DNA from 3 places in the Gloeothece verrucosa PCC 7822 genome. Region 1 is predicted to be linked to each of the others. Evidence: predicted binding sites of a transcription regulator. Region 1 holds the regulator's gene; each other region holds the start of a gene.
The links. The regulator NtcA, encoded in region 1, controls nitrogen genes in cyanobacteria. The targets are predictions, from matches to a motif close to TTTGTANCNNNNGNTACAAA.
Positions count from the first base shown of each region.

Region 2: urtA (urea ABC transporter substrate-binding protein) is a predicted target of NtcA. The motif match lies at 2,927-2,946, and genes of this name have one in related genera.
Region 3: pirA (arginine synthesis PII-interacting regulator PirA) is a predicted target of NtcA. The motif match lies at 1,778-1,797, and genes of this name have one in related genera.

Region 1 covers NC_014501.1:4,830,662-4,835,688, reverse strand. The annotation lists gene CYAN7822_RS21535 (hypothetical protein) at 1-3, opposite strand, end outside; gene CYAN7822_RS38705 (hypothetical protein) at 69-512, shown strand; gene CYAN7822_RS21525 (Uma2 family endonuclease) at 569-1,159, opposite strand; gene fabI (enoyl-ACP reductase FabI) at 1,352-2,128, opposite strand; gene ntcA (global nitrogen regulator NtcA) at 2,360-3,037, shown strand; gene CYAN7822_RS21510 (DUF3084 domain-containing protein) at 3,062-4,570, shown strand; gene CYAN7822_RS21505 (pre-16S rRNA-processing nuclease YqgF) at 4,598-4,996, shown strand; gene CYAN7822_RS21500 (MDR/zinc-dependent alcohol dehydrogenase-like family protein) at 5,013-5,027, shown strand, end outside.
Region 2 covers NC_014501.1:1,472,070-1,477,096, reverse strand. The annotation lists gene urtC (urea ABC transporter permease subunit UrtC) at 1-45, opposite strand, end outside; gene CYAN7822_RS06620 (ABC transporter permease) at 70-1,236, opposite strand; gene urtA (urea ABC transporter substrate-binding protein) at 1,484-2,824, opposite strand; gene CYAN7822_RS06610 (acyl-CoA thioesterase) at 3,020-3,379, shown strand; gene CYAN7822_RS06605 (D-alanine--D-alanine ligase family protein) at 3,506-4,561, shown strand; gene CYAN7822_RS06600 (hypothetical protein) at 4,704-5,027, shown strand, end outside.
Region 3 covers NC_014501.1:6,031,767-6,036,793, forward strand. The annotation lists gene CYAN7822_RS27100 (CobW family GTP-binding protein) at 1-644, shown strand, start outside; gene CYAN7822_RS27105 (DUF4351 domain-containing protein) at 737-979, shown strand; gene dtd (D-aminoacyl-tRNA deacylase) at 1,011-1,466, shown strand; gene pirA (arginine synthesis PII-interacting regulator PirA) at 1,551-1,712, opposite strand; gene CYAN7822_RS27115 (SAM hydrolase/SAM-dependent halogenase family protein) at 1,903-2,688, shown strand; gene CYAN7822_RS27120 (hypothetical protein) at 2,749-3,984, shown strand; gene CYAN7822_RS27125 (hypothetical protein) at 4,116-4,556, shown strand; gene CYAN7822_RS27130 (hypothetical protein) at 4,777-5,027, opposite strand, start outside.

The sequences.
Region 1 (5,027 bases):
CATATTTCACACTTTGACCAAAATTGTAGTGCTATACTCAGAGTTCCCAAAAAGGAGGCGAATTTAACATGGCATCACTAATAAAAGATTTAATAGTCCCTACTTGTGACTCCCAGAAAGTTATTCAGACGCTATCATGTCTATCTATCGTGGTTTTAGTCAGTCTGTTATGCTTGGGAACAAATTCAGCCGCCATCGCTGTTACTGTGCGGTTTCCTGATACGGAGTCAGCTATGATCATCGCCCAACAAGGAGACAGTAAAATTCCGCCTGTAGTGGTTAATAGTGTTCGTCAGGATTTAGCGCGGCGTACCAATATTGCCACTGACAAGTTAAAACTTAAATCCGCAACGCGACAAACTTGGCCCAATGGCTGTTTAGGACTAGCGGCTTCCGATGAAATTTGTACTCAAGCGTTGGTTGAGGGGTGGCGAGTGGTAATGTCTTATAAAAATCAAACTTGGGTTTATCGAACCGACAGCCAAGGAAGAGTCATCAGAATGGAAAAATAAGAGCCTAATTGCCATAAATTTTTATTAGTCTTAGCCGTTTATTGAGTAGCTTATCCTTACCAAATTTTATTCATATCTAAGACAAAACCTACCAGTAGAGGCTCTCCGGTGAGCGAAGTAGGATTATCTAAACATTCCTCGGTTTTATCGCTACGGTAAATATAAACCTGGCGATTTTTCCGGTCAATTAACCAGCCTAATTTTACTCCTAAAAAAATCCACTCTTGCATTTTTCGTTGTAAAGAAACAACCGAATCACTAGGAGAACGTAATTCTACAACAAAATCCGGACACAGAGGCGGGAACTTGATTTTTTCTTCGGGAGTTAAACTATTCCAACGGTCTAAAGTGAGCCAAGCGGCATCAGGATTCATGGGGTCCCTAGAGGCTCCTTTGATGCGAAATCCGCCACTAGAATCAAAAGCCATTCCAGTCCCATCTTTTTCTGTCCAATTATAAAGTTGGGCACTTAAACTTAAATTCCGATTACTGGTGTCTCCTCCGGCTGGGGTCATAATTAATAAATCTCCGGTTTTTGTATCTCGTTGAATAACTAAATGATCATTGATATCACACAACTCAAACAACTGATCATCATCAAGTTTAATAGAAGGAGGCAAAGTGATTACTAATGGATTTGACAGCATAAACAATTCCTCAGTTATTAGTTATTAGTCATTGGTCATTAATTATTAGTTATTAGTTATTAGTCATTAGTGGTTAGTCATCAGTCAAAGTCGTCTAGCTATCATTAATGAGGGATTAAAGCTCAGTAATTGAGAATAAAATTCAAGACTAAAGACTAATGACCAAGGACTAAAGACTAATGACTAAAAAAATTACATTCCCATGATTTCGTAACCAGCATCCACGTAGATAATTTGTCCAGTAATGCCACTCGATAAATCACTACACAAAAAAGCCGCCGTATTTCCCACTTCTGTCTGAGTGACAGTACGTCTTAAAGGGGCAGTTTTTTCTACATGATGAATCATATCTAAAATACCGCCCACCGCAGAAGAAGCCAGAGTCCGGATCGGTCCGGCAGAAATCCCATTGACGCGAATGTTATGAGGTCCTAACTCAGCCGCCAAATAACGAACACTCATATCTAAACCGGCCTTAGCAATGCCCATCAAATTATAATTAGGAATGACTTTCACTCCCCCTAAATAAGTGAGAGTGACAATACTGCCGCCTTCTGTCATCAAAGGTTTAGCGTATTTAGCCAAACGGGTTAGAGAATAGGTACTAATTTCTAAAGATTGCTGGAAAGCCTCCCGAGAAATAGCACTAAAATCTCCGGTTAAACCCTCCTTATCGGCAAAAGCCAAACAATGGATCAAAATGTCAAGCTTTCCCCATTGATCAGCGAGGGTTGCAAAAGTTGCCTCAATCTGTTCTTGATTCTGTACGTCACAAGGCACAAATATGCTAGGATTGAGGGGTTCTACTAACTCTCGCACCTTTTTTTCAAAACGTCCTTTATCATCTGGTAAAAAGGTTATACCAAGATTGGCTCCGGCTTTGTGTAACTGCTGGGCAATCCCCCAAGCGATGGAACGATTATTGGCAATGCCTGTAACAAGCGCGTTCTTTCCGTTTAAATCTAACATAGTGGTTCAAAGGGTAAAATTTCTTGGCCGTAAGTTGAGAGCGTCAAAAGGGATGGTTATAATCTTTGAATGTATGCCTTCATCGAGACTCACACCCCCCATAAAACCATTGTTAAACAAAAAGTCCCTAAAAATTTTGCCAGTTGGCTAGGAAGTGTGTTTAATATTTATTAATTTAAGACTCGATTAAGTCTCAAAGAACCTTTTATTTTCCTCTCTGTGTTAAGTGTGATGGATCTATCCCTGACTCAAGATAAACCTTTAGCTGCAGTCTTTCGTCGCATCGGTGGCGGTAACTATCCCCCTGTCGTAGAATCCTATGAGAGAGGAAAAACCATTTTCTTCCCGGGTGATCCGGCAGAGAGAGTTTACTTTCTGCTCAAGGGGGCTGTTAAACTCTCGCGAGTTTATGAAGCCGGAGAAGAAATCACAGTAGCCTTGTTGCGCGAAAATAGCGTATTTGGGGTACTATCTCTCATAACAGGAGAACGCTCAGACCGGTTTTATCATTCTGTGGCCTTTACCCCTGTAGAATTACTTTCAGCACCGATTGATCAGGTAGAGTTAGCCCTCAAAAATAATCCTGAATTATCGATGTTAATGTTACAGGGATTGTCGTCACGGATTTTACAAACCGAGATGATGATTGAAACCTTAGCTCACCGAGATATGGGTTCTCGGTTGGTGAGTTTCTTATTAATTCTGTGTCGAGATTTTGGTGTCCCTACACCAGATGGCATTCGAATTGATTTAAAGCTATCTCACCAGGCGATCGCAGAAGCCATTGGCTCTACCCGAGTCACTGTTACTCGTCTATTAGGAGATTTGCGACAAGAAGGCATGATTTCAATCCATAAGAAAAAAATTACTGTTCATAATCCCGTCGCTCTGAGTCAACAGTTTACTTAACTCTATCCAAGAGCAGTTACAATCATGACTAGCGCCTTTATCCTAATTACAGCAATCCTGATTTTAGGAGGGTTAATCGCTGCATTAGGAGATCGCATAGGAAGCAAGATCGGCAAAAAAAAGCTGAGATTATTTAATCTGCGTCCTCGTCAGACAGCAGTGCTTGTTACTATTGTAACAGGGATAGCCATTGCAGGTTCAACCTTGGCGTTGTTATTTAGTTTAAGTAAGTCTCTACGTCAAGGCGTTTTTGACCTGGATAAATTGCTCAATGAACGTCGAGATGCCATTAAAAAACTTGAAACCAATTTACAAACCGTTAAAGAAGAGAAAACCTCTATAGAAAAAGAATTAAATATCGCTCAAACTAAACAGACATCAATTCAAAAACGTCTTTCTCAGCTAAATAAAGATTTTAAAAAATCTCGAAGTCAATTTGATCAAGTATCGAGTCAATTAACAATTTTACGCTCGGATATTCAATCTCTATTAGAAGAACGTCAAGATCTGGTGGAGCAAAGGCAAAAGTTAACCCAAACCATTGAGAATATTCAAAAGCAAGTACAAGAAAAAGATCAACAATTAACTGAACGAGAAAATAGCCTAGCTCAACAAGATAAAAAACTTGCCCAACAAAATCAACAATTAACTCAACAAGATCAAATTATTGCCGAAAATCAGTCTCGGATTCAACAATTAGAAAAAGCGAAAAATAAATTACAAAACCAAATTAAGCAACGTGATAGTAAAATTTCTTTCTTAGATAAAGCCATCGCTCAAAAAGATGAAAATCTGAAAAGTCGAGAAGAAAAATTAGGAGAATTAGAAAATCAGTTGGCTTTTCTGAAACGAGAAGTAGAAGTCTTAGAACAATATTATCAAAATTATCAAGACTTACGGGAAAGAAAAATAGCAATTCTTAAAGGACAAGTTCTATCTTTAGGAGCATTTCGCTTAACTCGACCTGAGTCTGATACAATTATCAAAGTGATCGATCAACTTTTACAAGAGGCAAATAGAACCGCCATAATGGCCACTCGACCTGAAAGTAAAAATACAGATGAAAGACTGGTAAAAATTACTAAAGCTCAAGTGGAACAATTAATTCAAACCCTAAAAGATGGGGGAGAATATGTGGTCCGAATAATTTCAGCCGGCAATTATGTTTTAGGAGAACAAGAAATTAGAGTCTTTGCTGATGTGGTTCCCAATCAAAAAATTTTTGACGAAGAACAAGAAATAGCGGCTGTATCTATAGATTCAGGAAATTTGACCGAAGAAGAAATTCAAAAAAGATTAGATATTCTCTTATCAGCCGCTCAATTTAGAGCCAGGAGACAAGGCATTTTAGGGACCATTCAAATTGGAGATGGAAGTTTAACAAAATTGGTTCAGTTTATTCAACAAGTTAACAGCAGTGAACAACCTTTAGATGAAATTCAAGCAGTTGCATCTGAACCCACCTATACCGCCGGACCGCTAAAACTTCGCTTGGTTGCCGTCCGAGATGGTAAAGTGATTTTTAGCACTTAAGTCATTGGTTAATAGTAGGTAGCTCCGATGATTTTAGGATTTGATCCCGGTAGAGATAAATGTGGTGTGGCGATTATGGGAAATGACCGTCAGATTTATTATCATGAGGTAGTAGAATCAGATGGCGCGATCTCGGTCATAAACACCCTATTTCAACAGTATCCCATCGAATTATTAGTCATGGGAAACCAAACCACCTCTAAAACTTGGAAGGCTAAACTAGAAACAGAATTAGCCGAGTCTATTCCTATTGTGATGGTAGATGAGAGAAATAGCTCACTAGAAGCCCGTGATCGCTATTGGGAAATGTATCCCCCCAAAGGGTTACAGTGGTTTATCCCTCAAGGAATGCGGCTTCCTCCTCGTCCTATTGATGACCTGGTGGCTATCTTATTGATAGAACGCTATTTAAATAAAACACCCTAATAATAAAGAAAATTATATGAAAGGACTTTGG
Region 2 (5,027 bases), 2.7 Mb from region 1:
CTTTTTAACTTCTTCCTTTTTGGGTGAAACATCTACAGTTAACATTTTTATTCTTTAACACTTCATCATTTACAGTTCTGCTGTGCGTCCTTTTTGAGGAAAGAGTCCAGCCGGTTTTATTTGTAAAAAGGCAATAATTAGCACAAAAATCATCACTTTTGCCATACTACTTGTGGCAAAAAAAGTCAAGATATCTGTTAACCCTTTTAACGGTTCAATCGGCATTAAAATTAAGGCTAAGGTACCGGAACCGATGAGATAGTTTAGAATGCCAATTACTAAAGCCGCAATAATCGTTCCTAACAAATTACCGACCCCACCAACCACCACTACCATAAAAGTATCTACAATATAATTTTGTCCTGTATTAGGACCTACTGAACCTAAAAAACTAATCCCACAGCCAGCAATTCCCGCTAACCCAGAACCCAAAGCAAATGTTAAAGCATCCACGCGATTTGTCGGGATACCTAAACAAGCACTCATGGTCCGATTTTGCGTCACTGCCCTAATGCGTAAGCCCCATATAGAACGATTTAAAAACCAATAAATTCCTACCACACAAAGAATCGTCAAAATGATAATAAATATCCTTGTATAGGGCATCTGAAAACTGCCGATAGGTAGCCCACCTCGTAACCATTTAGGGGCAGTTACATCAACATTTCTAGCACTAAACCAAGGCTTGATTAAAGCGAGTTGTTCCGTTTGGTTGATGGCTATGCCGCTAACCGTAGCAATGGCTAAAGAAAGCGGGAGAGTAATAGCGATCACTCGGGGTTTTATGCTGTCCCAATTGGGGCGATTTTTCAAGACCCACCAAGACACAAAAAATAAGCCGCAAAAGACAACAATACTAATCACTAAAAGCCAGCTTACACTGCGGACAAATTGCTGTAAAATGAGACTCACTCCCCAAGTGGCTAATAAAGTTTCTAATGGTCGCCCATAGAGAAAACGAATCACTCCTCTTTCTAAAAGTAACCCCGTTAAGGCGGCTACTAAAAAAGCCAACGGTAAGGCAAAAAAGATGTAATAATTAAACCAAGGATCGCCTAAAACTTTAAAGCCATTTTGCACCACAAAAGTCGTATAAGCGCCTAACATCATCAATTCCCCGTGAGCAAGATTAATCACTCCCATGAGTCCAAAAACGATGGCTAGTCCGAGGGCGGCGATCAGTAATACTGAACCTATACTAATTCCGTTAAATAAACCTTCTATTATTTGTAACATTTTAGTCCTTAGTCATTAGTTGTTAGTCCTTTTAGTCTTTAGTCTTTAGTCATTAGTTGTTAGTCCTTAGTTGTTAGCCCTTAGTTGTTAGTGACTGATCACAGGTTAAGCATTACTCATTATTTATTAACGTGTTTTACTCTTAACTGATGACTAATGAATATTAACTAATTACCAACGACTAATAACTAATGACCAATGACTAATGAGTAATGACTAATGACCCATGACCAATGACTAATGATTATTAAACTTTATCAGTTTTATACTTGCCGCCTTTCTTAGGATCAGTCCAGTCGCAGGCGTACCCCTTAGTTTCAGGAACATATTGATTCCAAGGAATCGGTTTAACCGGTCCTTCACTTGACCAAACAATGTCAAACATTCCATCATCTTTCACTTGACCAATTCTGACAGTCTTAGAAATATGATGATTCGGAAAAATTTTCACTTTGCCTTCTGGGGCTTCAAATTCTTGACCAACGGCTGCCAGGCGAACCTTATCTAAATCATTGGCGGTTTTGGCTTTTTCTACTGCTTGTTTCCACAAATAAACCATAATATAAGCCGCTTCCATCGGGTCATTGGTTACCCGGTCTTGGCCATATTTAGCTTTAAATGCTTCCACAAACTTTTTATTGGTGGGAGTATCAACGGTTTGGAAATAATTCCAACTGGCATATTGACCGGCTAAATATTCTGGCCCAATTTGTCGCACTTCTTCTTCGGCAATACTAACAGACATAACAGGATATTTATCGGGTTTTAGTCCTGCGGCTTGTAGTTGTTTAAAGAATGCCACATTACTATCTCCGTTAAGGGTATTAAAAATGACTCCCCCATCCGGTAAAGCCGCTTTAATTTTCGTAATAATAGCGGTCACTTCTGTATTGCCTAAAGGTAAGTAATCTTCCCCTACGGTTTCGCCGCCTTTAGCCTTTAACTGTTCCTTGATAATGGTGTTAGCGGTACGAGGAAAAACATAGTCAGAACCGACTAAAAAAAACTTTTTCCCTTTATTTTTTAATAACCAATCTACAGCCGGTTCAATTTGTTGATTAGGGGCTGCACCGGTATAAAAAACATTTTTAGAACATTCTTGTCCTTCGTATTGGACAGGATACCACAACAAATGATTTTTCGCTTCAAAGACCGGTAAAACCGCTTTCCGACTGGCAGAAGTCCAACAGCCGAAAATGGTAGCAACTTTATCTTGATCGATCAGTTTAGTGGCTTTTTCAGCAAAAGTCGGCCAGTCAGAAGCCCCATCTTCTTTAATGACTTCTATTTTTTTACCTAATACCCCACCGGCGGCATTAATTTCTTCGATCGCCAATTCTTCAGCTTCGACAACGGTCGTTTCACTAATGGCCATTGTGCCACTCAGAGAGTGGAGAAGACCGACTTTAATGGTATCGCCACTCGCCGCCGTTTTCCCTGTATTAGCGGCAGTTTGGTTAGAGGTAGCAGAGGGAGTTGAGGAGGTTGTCGTGGTATCGCTTCCGGTACAACCTTTGAGGAGTAAGCTGGCTATAAATGCACCTGAACCATACAATAAAAATTTTCTTCTACCTAGTTCTTGAGCCATAATGCTTTTGGATTAACCTCTTATGTAGATCTTTCTCGAGAATGATGTCACTGACGAACAGAATAATCAGAGATTGTATGGTAAAACTAGGTTAACCGAAAAATTGTAACATTGGATACAGTATATTAAAACTTAACTCGAAAAAATTCTCAGAGTTTGGCAATAATAAGTTGAATACAAGAGACGAATTCTAACATGGATTACTATAAGCTAGTGCTGCCCGAACACTTAAATCACTACGGTAATTTATTTGGTGGGAATTTATTAAAGTGGATTGATGAATTCTCTTATATTACGGCAAACTTAGAATTTCCGGGTCATCAGTTTCTCACCATCGCTTTAGACAATGTGATCTTTCGTCATGCCGTGAGTAATGGTGAAATTTTAAAGTTTTCTGTCACTTGCCATCATCTAGGAAAAACTTCTGTACAGTACAGTGTGAAAGTTTTTGGCACCCGAGATGATCAGCAACATGACCTTATACTATTCGAAACAAAAATTACTTTTGTTAGCGTTGATCACGAAGGCAAAAAACAGCCGATTCAACCGAATTAACTGAGGACTAAGCAGTAGAAATTTAATTTTAATAACAGCGAGGAACTTTTGGCTGCCGGTAGTTTAGGGGTCGCTAATATGATACTCTATCCCCTAATTAATTTAGCAACAGTTAGGGAGATAGCCATGAGCAAATTGCGGGTTGGATTATTATTTGGCGGACGTTCAGGAGAACACGAAGTCTCGATCAATTCGGCAAAAGCTATAGCCAAAGCCCTGAGTTCCGAAACAAATGCGACCAAGTACCAACTTATCCCTATTTATATTCGAAAGGATGGCTGTTGGCAAGCTCCAGAAATTGCCCAAGCGGTTTTAGAGTCAGGAAAACCCCTCTCCACAGAAAGCGATGACTCCGTTGGACTTTGGCAATTTCCCCCAAGTGTGAATGAAGTAGATGTGTGGTTTCCCATTTTGCATGGTCCTAATGGGGAAGACGGCACCTTACAAGGGTTACTCACCTTGATGCAAGTTCCCTATGTGGGTAGCGGTGTATTAGGTTCGGCTGTGGGAATGGATAAAATTGCCATGAAAACCGCCTTTAAGCAGGCCGGGTTGCCTCAAGTGCCTTATATGACTCTGACTCGCGCTCAAATTTGGTCTAATTCCTGCGTCTTTCCTAAACTCGGGGATGAAATTGAACAAACTTTAGGTTATCCCTGTTTCGTCAAACCGGCTAATTTAGGTTCATCTGTAGGCATTGCCAAAGCGCGAACTCGTTCGGAATTAGAAACTGCCCTCGATGCCGCCGCTAGTTATGACAGACGCATTATTGTGGAGGCTGGCGTGAGTGCTAGAGAGGTAGAATGTGCCGTTTTAGGCAATGATAATCCTAAAGCCTCTATCGTCGGCGAAATTACCTTTAATAGTGATTTTTATGACTATGAAACTAAATATACTGATGGACGCGCCCAATTATTAATCCCTGCTCCCATTCCCCCTCAAATAGCGGCTCAAATTCAAGAAATGTCTTTATCTGCCTTTGCGGCGGTGGATGCTGCCGGCTTGGCGCGGGTAGACTTCTTCTATGTGGAAAAGACTGGGGAAGTGCTAATTAATGAGATTAATACTTTACCGGGATTTACGGCTTTTAGTATGTATCCTCAACTTTGGGAAGCCTCTGGGATTCAGTTCCCTCAATTGGTTGATCAGTTAATTCAGTTGGCTTTAGAACGTTGTCAATAAAAAATTTTTCTGTTTGAGTAGGGGATTTCCCCTACTTGATTTTACAATTTTTCAAACAAAATCCCTGTTCAGGTTCAAGTTTAAGTTTAAAAAAGGGAATCTTAAGAGTAAGACCGGATTAAAAATTATATATTTGAGTATTATGAGTCAAGTTTCTCTTTTGCATCAAGCTAAACAGGGAGATGCTAACGCGATCCTTAATCTGCTTAATCAAAGTTTGGCTTTTAAAAAGGTTCAAATTGTCGTCGCTACTCTTGAAGATAATTGCCTACAACTGAAGCTGGAAGGAAAACACGGACAAGTTCCCAATCAGCATAAATTGATTCCTTTTATTAAAGAGGAAATTACCAGTTTACGCCTTGAAATCGTGCATAAATTAGAGTTAGAAGCTTCGGTAGAAGGCTCTGATACAGCCGCTTGGCAGGCATCAATTACTCTAGACGAACATACAAATCGTATAGCAGAA
Region 3 (5,027 bases), 1.2 Mb from region 1:
AAATTGCTTACGGAGATGTGATTATCCTCAATAAAACTGATTTAGTCGATGAAGCTGATGTAGACGCTTTAGAAGTCAGAATTCGGGATATCAAGCAGGGGTCAAGAATTTTACGCACGAAAAACTCTCAAGTTCCCTTACCCTTGATCCTCAGTGTCGGTCTGTTTGAATCGGATAAATATTTTAACGCTTCCGAAGCTAAACAGGATCATAGCCATGATCATGATCATGAGCATCATCACCATCATGACCATGAACACGACCATCACCATCATGACCACCATCATGATCATGACCACCACCATCATCATTCAGATCACTTAGAAAATGATGGATTTACTTCTCTATCTATTCAGAGTGATAAACCTTTTTCTATTCGCAAATTTCAATATTTCTTAGATAATCAACTGCCAGAAAATATCTTTCGGGCCAAAGGAATTCTCTGGTTTGATGAGAGTCCTAAACGTCATATTTTTCACCTGAGTGGTAAACGATTTACTCTTGAAGATGATGAGTGGAAAGGAGAACCCAAAAACCAGCTAGTGTTAATAGGACAAAACCTTGATCACGATAAGATCCGTGAACAAATTGAAAATTGTTTATGCTTACCTTCTATTAGCCGAGGTAAAGGGTTTGGACAATAACTAGATTGCCGTGCGGAACGATTTCTGCACTAACGGTTTCGCGGTGCGTTTACTTGATATAACGCACCCGGATTGATTAACTTGATAGCATTATGCCAAGCATTAGAAATTGGATAGATGAAGGCCGAGAAGAAGGCTTTAGAGAAGGAATGCAGATAGTCATTAAGCGTCAACTCGCCCAAAAAATCGGCATCATTAACCCACCAGTCCAAAAACAACTTGAACAGTTATCAGTTTTTCAATTAGAAAATTTAGCGATAGCTTTATTAGATTTTTCTGGAGAACAAGATTTGAGGACTTGGTTGAATGAAGCGATGGATAACCGAGTACAATAATTATGCTGAATCGTTCTCTTAAACTTATCCCATGCGTGTTATTATCCAACGAGTTATATCTTCTCAGGTTACTGTGGATGGCGAAATAGTCGGTAAAATTGGACGCGGATTAAATCTATTAGTAGGTATTGCCGCCACTGATACTGAAAAGGAAATTGATTGGATGAGCCGCAAATGTTTAGAGTTGCGTCTATTTAGCACCGGTGACGGAGAAGATCGTTGGGAAAAATCGGTGCAAGATATTCAAGGAGAATTACTGGTTATTAGTCAGTTTACCCTCTATGGTGATTGCCGCAAAGGTCGTCGTCCTTCTTTTAGTGACTCTGCTCCTCCCCCTATCGCTCAACAATTATATGACCTCTTTGTCAGCAAACTAGCACTCAGTGGGTTGCGCTTACAGACAGGTCGATTCGGTGCAATGATGCAGGTTACTATAGAAAATGATGGGCCGGTCACTCTTTTACTGGAACGAGAAGCGACTCTATAACTTCCAACCATTTTAGTGATCAGTTATTTACTGATCACCGGTGGCGGAGGAATGATTTATTTATACTCACTACAAGAGAAAAATTTATTGTAAATGTAAATAAGCGGCTTCTTTTTCTAATTGGCGGATTAGAGACTCATTTCCTTGCGCTCTTGCCACTTCTAGACGATGTTGTAAGCTCTTACGCAGGCTTTCTTGGTGAGCAGAAGCGGCTTGTGTTACGATTTCTTGACGATTTTTGTTCATCATGGACATTATTTTGAAACGATCTGATATACTGTACTTCTTTACCATAACATTTTTTCGGCTAAAATGTAGCTATTGTTACAGAATTTTTTAAAAAACTTTTTAATCCTAAAGAACGGTAAGTATACTTTTACTAACTATCAACCCTTGCCGAATGGCGATTTTTTAGCTCCTCAAGCGGAAAACAGCGATGTCTGAACAAAGTATTGTCACCTTATTAAGTGATTTTGGCTTACAAGATGGTTATGTAGGAGTGATCAAAGGAGTTATTGCCCAAATTAACCCTTCGCTCAAAACCATCGATATCACTCATCAAATTCCCCCTCAAGACCTGGTGGCGGCAAGATTTTGTCTGATGAATGCTTATGCTTACTTTCCCAGAGGAACGGTTCATGTAGCTGTGGTTGATCCTGGGGTAGGAAGTGAACGCCGAGGAGTAGCGATACAATTTTCAGGAGGGTATTTAGTCGGTCCGGATAATGGTTTATTTAGCGGCGTTCTGAGTTTATCCCCGGCGGTGGCGGCGGTGGAGTTAACCCATTCAGAATACTGGCGTACTGTTCAGGCAAGCACCACTTTTCACGGACGAGATATTTTTGCACCAGTGGGAGCTTATTTAGCGAGTGGAATTGCTTTACAAATGTTAGGCACTGTCATCGATATAGAAAGTCTTGTACCATTGCCGCTTGTGGACCTCGAGTTCAGTGATCTTGGGTTAAGGGGTTGTATTCAATATATTGATATTTTTGGCAATTTAATTACTAATATTCCAGCGAGTGCAGTAGAAGGAAAAAATTGGTCAGTGCGGGTAAAACAAAGAGTTATTTCTCGAGGAAAAACCTACAGTGATGTAGATTTGGGTCAATTAGTCAGTTTAATTGGGAGTCATAATTGGGTAGAAATAGCCCTTAATGGAGGAAATGCCCAAACCGAGTTAGCCTTAAAAGTTGGAGAGCCAATCGAAATTTTATCTTAAAATAAAATCATCAGCCTAGTTTTAGCTGTAGCGTGTTTCTCCATTGGGAGGGTTAAGAATATGGGAAAAATTCGCCAAGTAAAAACGAGCCAAAGCAAGGCAAATAATCCCCTTTCTAAGAGCAAACAAGCTGAACTTAGAACAGGCCGTAGTTTAGCGACAGATCCCCCCCGAAAAATTAACCCAGAACACTCTACAGTTATCACTCATCATCTAGAAAATATTTCTCTTAGCCCTTCTCCTACCCCCTCATCTCTGTTTCAGCCCAAACTACAGCCGCTTGTAACAGCCTATACCCACTCGCCAAACAACTTAATACAACGCTTTGATGAAGAATCTCCCGGACCCCTAACCCCCACTCAAGTCATTCAAGCTAAAAATTGGTATGCCGCCAAGAAACAACAATATACACCTGAGATTATTAAACAAATTCAAGCAAAAGTGGGAGTTACCCAAACAGGAGAGATCAACAGCGAAACCGTTCAAGCGGTGGCTTTATGGCAACAAAGTAACCCTCCCCTAAAAGTCGATGGAATGGCCGGACCTAGAACGTTACCTGCCGCTTTTGCCAGTGGGTTAGCCGAAGAAAAATCGATTAATCAATATGTGGGAGCGGCTAAAACCATTCAAACCCAATGGGCTACCTTAAAAACCCCACAGGCGAGAGCATCCGCTTTGATCAAAGTCGTCAATGAAAGATTAAGCGCTGCCGGGGTGCCGATCTGTAACCAAGCGCTCAAAGATTTAGGTGCAGCCGCCGGACAATTAAGTTTTGAGACTTGGACGATCGATCTCGGAAAAGAAGCCTTTTCTAAAGCTACCCTAACCGATGCTGAAGCCGCCGAAATAGCCGATACCGTCTATCATGAAGCCCGACACGCCGAACAGTGGTATCGCATGGCGCAAATGTTAGCCGGTAAAGGTAGATCGGCTAAAGCGATCGCCAGAGAAACCGGCATCAAAGCCGAAGTAGTGGCGACTGCTGTCAGTAACCCTCTCAAACCGGGTAGTATGGAGGCCCTAATTGCTGAGGGTTGGCATGAAAGCGTCTATGGAGCGAGAGCCGCTTATCGAGAGCAAGTGTTAACGGAGGTTTTAGCCAGTAAAACAGCTTTAAATAAGGCACAGGAAACTTATAATAAATCTCCCACCAAAACCAATCAAGCGAAACTTGATGCGGCACAAAAAAGATTTGATATTGCTTATGCTAAATATGTAGATCTACCAGAAGAAGCGGATGCTCACCGAGTTGGTCACGCTGTTAATGTGGCTTATCAATCACCGACTTCTCCATGAATATTTTAGCTTTTCTGTTGGTTATTAACTTCTGTTTTGGCTCTTTCTACTCTTTGATAAGCCAGACAAAAGGAGAGCATTTTTTTTTAAATAGCAATATTTCTATTAAGCCTGTTTCCCAAAAAAAAACCATGCTAGAAACCTTAAAGAATACTTGCCAATTCCTTTCTCAAGAGAGGATAACTGTTCAAGAAACTGCTAATTATTTGGGGAAACTTATTAAAGCTCCGGGCGACGAAATGCCGCTAGAAGTTCAGCCCAATGATTCATCATTTCCCTTAGCTAGAATTGTCTTTCAAACAGGAACCAATAGCCCGGCTCATGTGGAATTCGTGCTTGCTAAGTCTTCTAAATTGACGATAGCCGATTTAAAAAGTATTTTTGGAGATTATAAAACCCTGCCTAGAATTCATTGGAATAGTCCTCTGAAAGTTATGTTTGAGTCCGATACTCCTCAAGCGGCTTTTACTTGCACCTTGATTGCAGAAGTTGAACCTACAGAACAAGATATTAATAATGCTACCGTGACAGGGCTGACTCTGCGGCGAGATGTTCGATTGCCTGAAAATTAGTTATCAAATTTAATGTTCAAGCATCATCAATATTTAGATTCACATAGTGAAATGTGAGTACATAACAGTTTAGTCAAAAAATCAATTGTGGTTTATAAGACCTGTCTTTTCTGACGGGTCTTTTTTTTTAACTAGAAAATTCACTAGAAGAGTTTTTGTATGGCACTAACTAGATCAATGGCAATCAAAATAGAAAACTATTTTGTTAATTGGGCTAAATCTAAATCTCAAGATCAACGTCAAGAAGCTTCCCATCTTCGATCCAAGCATCTTTTACAATATTGCGGAAATACCGATGCAAAGTAACATCGTCAAGTGCTTTCCAAGCATGAACATCCGATAATCCTTTTAACAAATCTTTTCGGCTCTCTATTCTCTCTATTTCTTTTGCTCTATTGGATTTTAACTCCGCTAATTGTTGCTCTAAGGTTCTGGAAAGAGATAAAAAAGCATCTAGCTTTAAAACCTCAT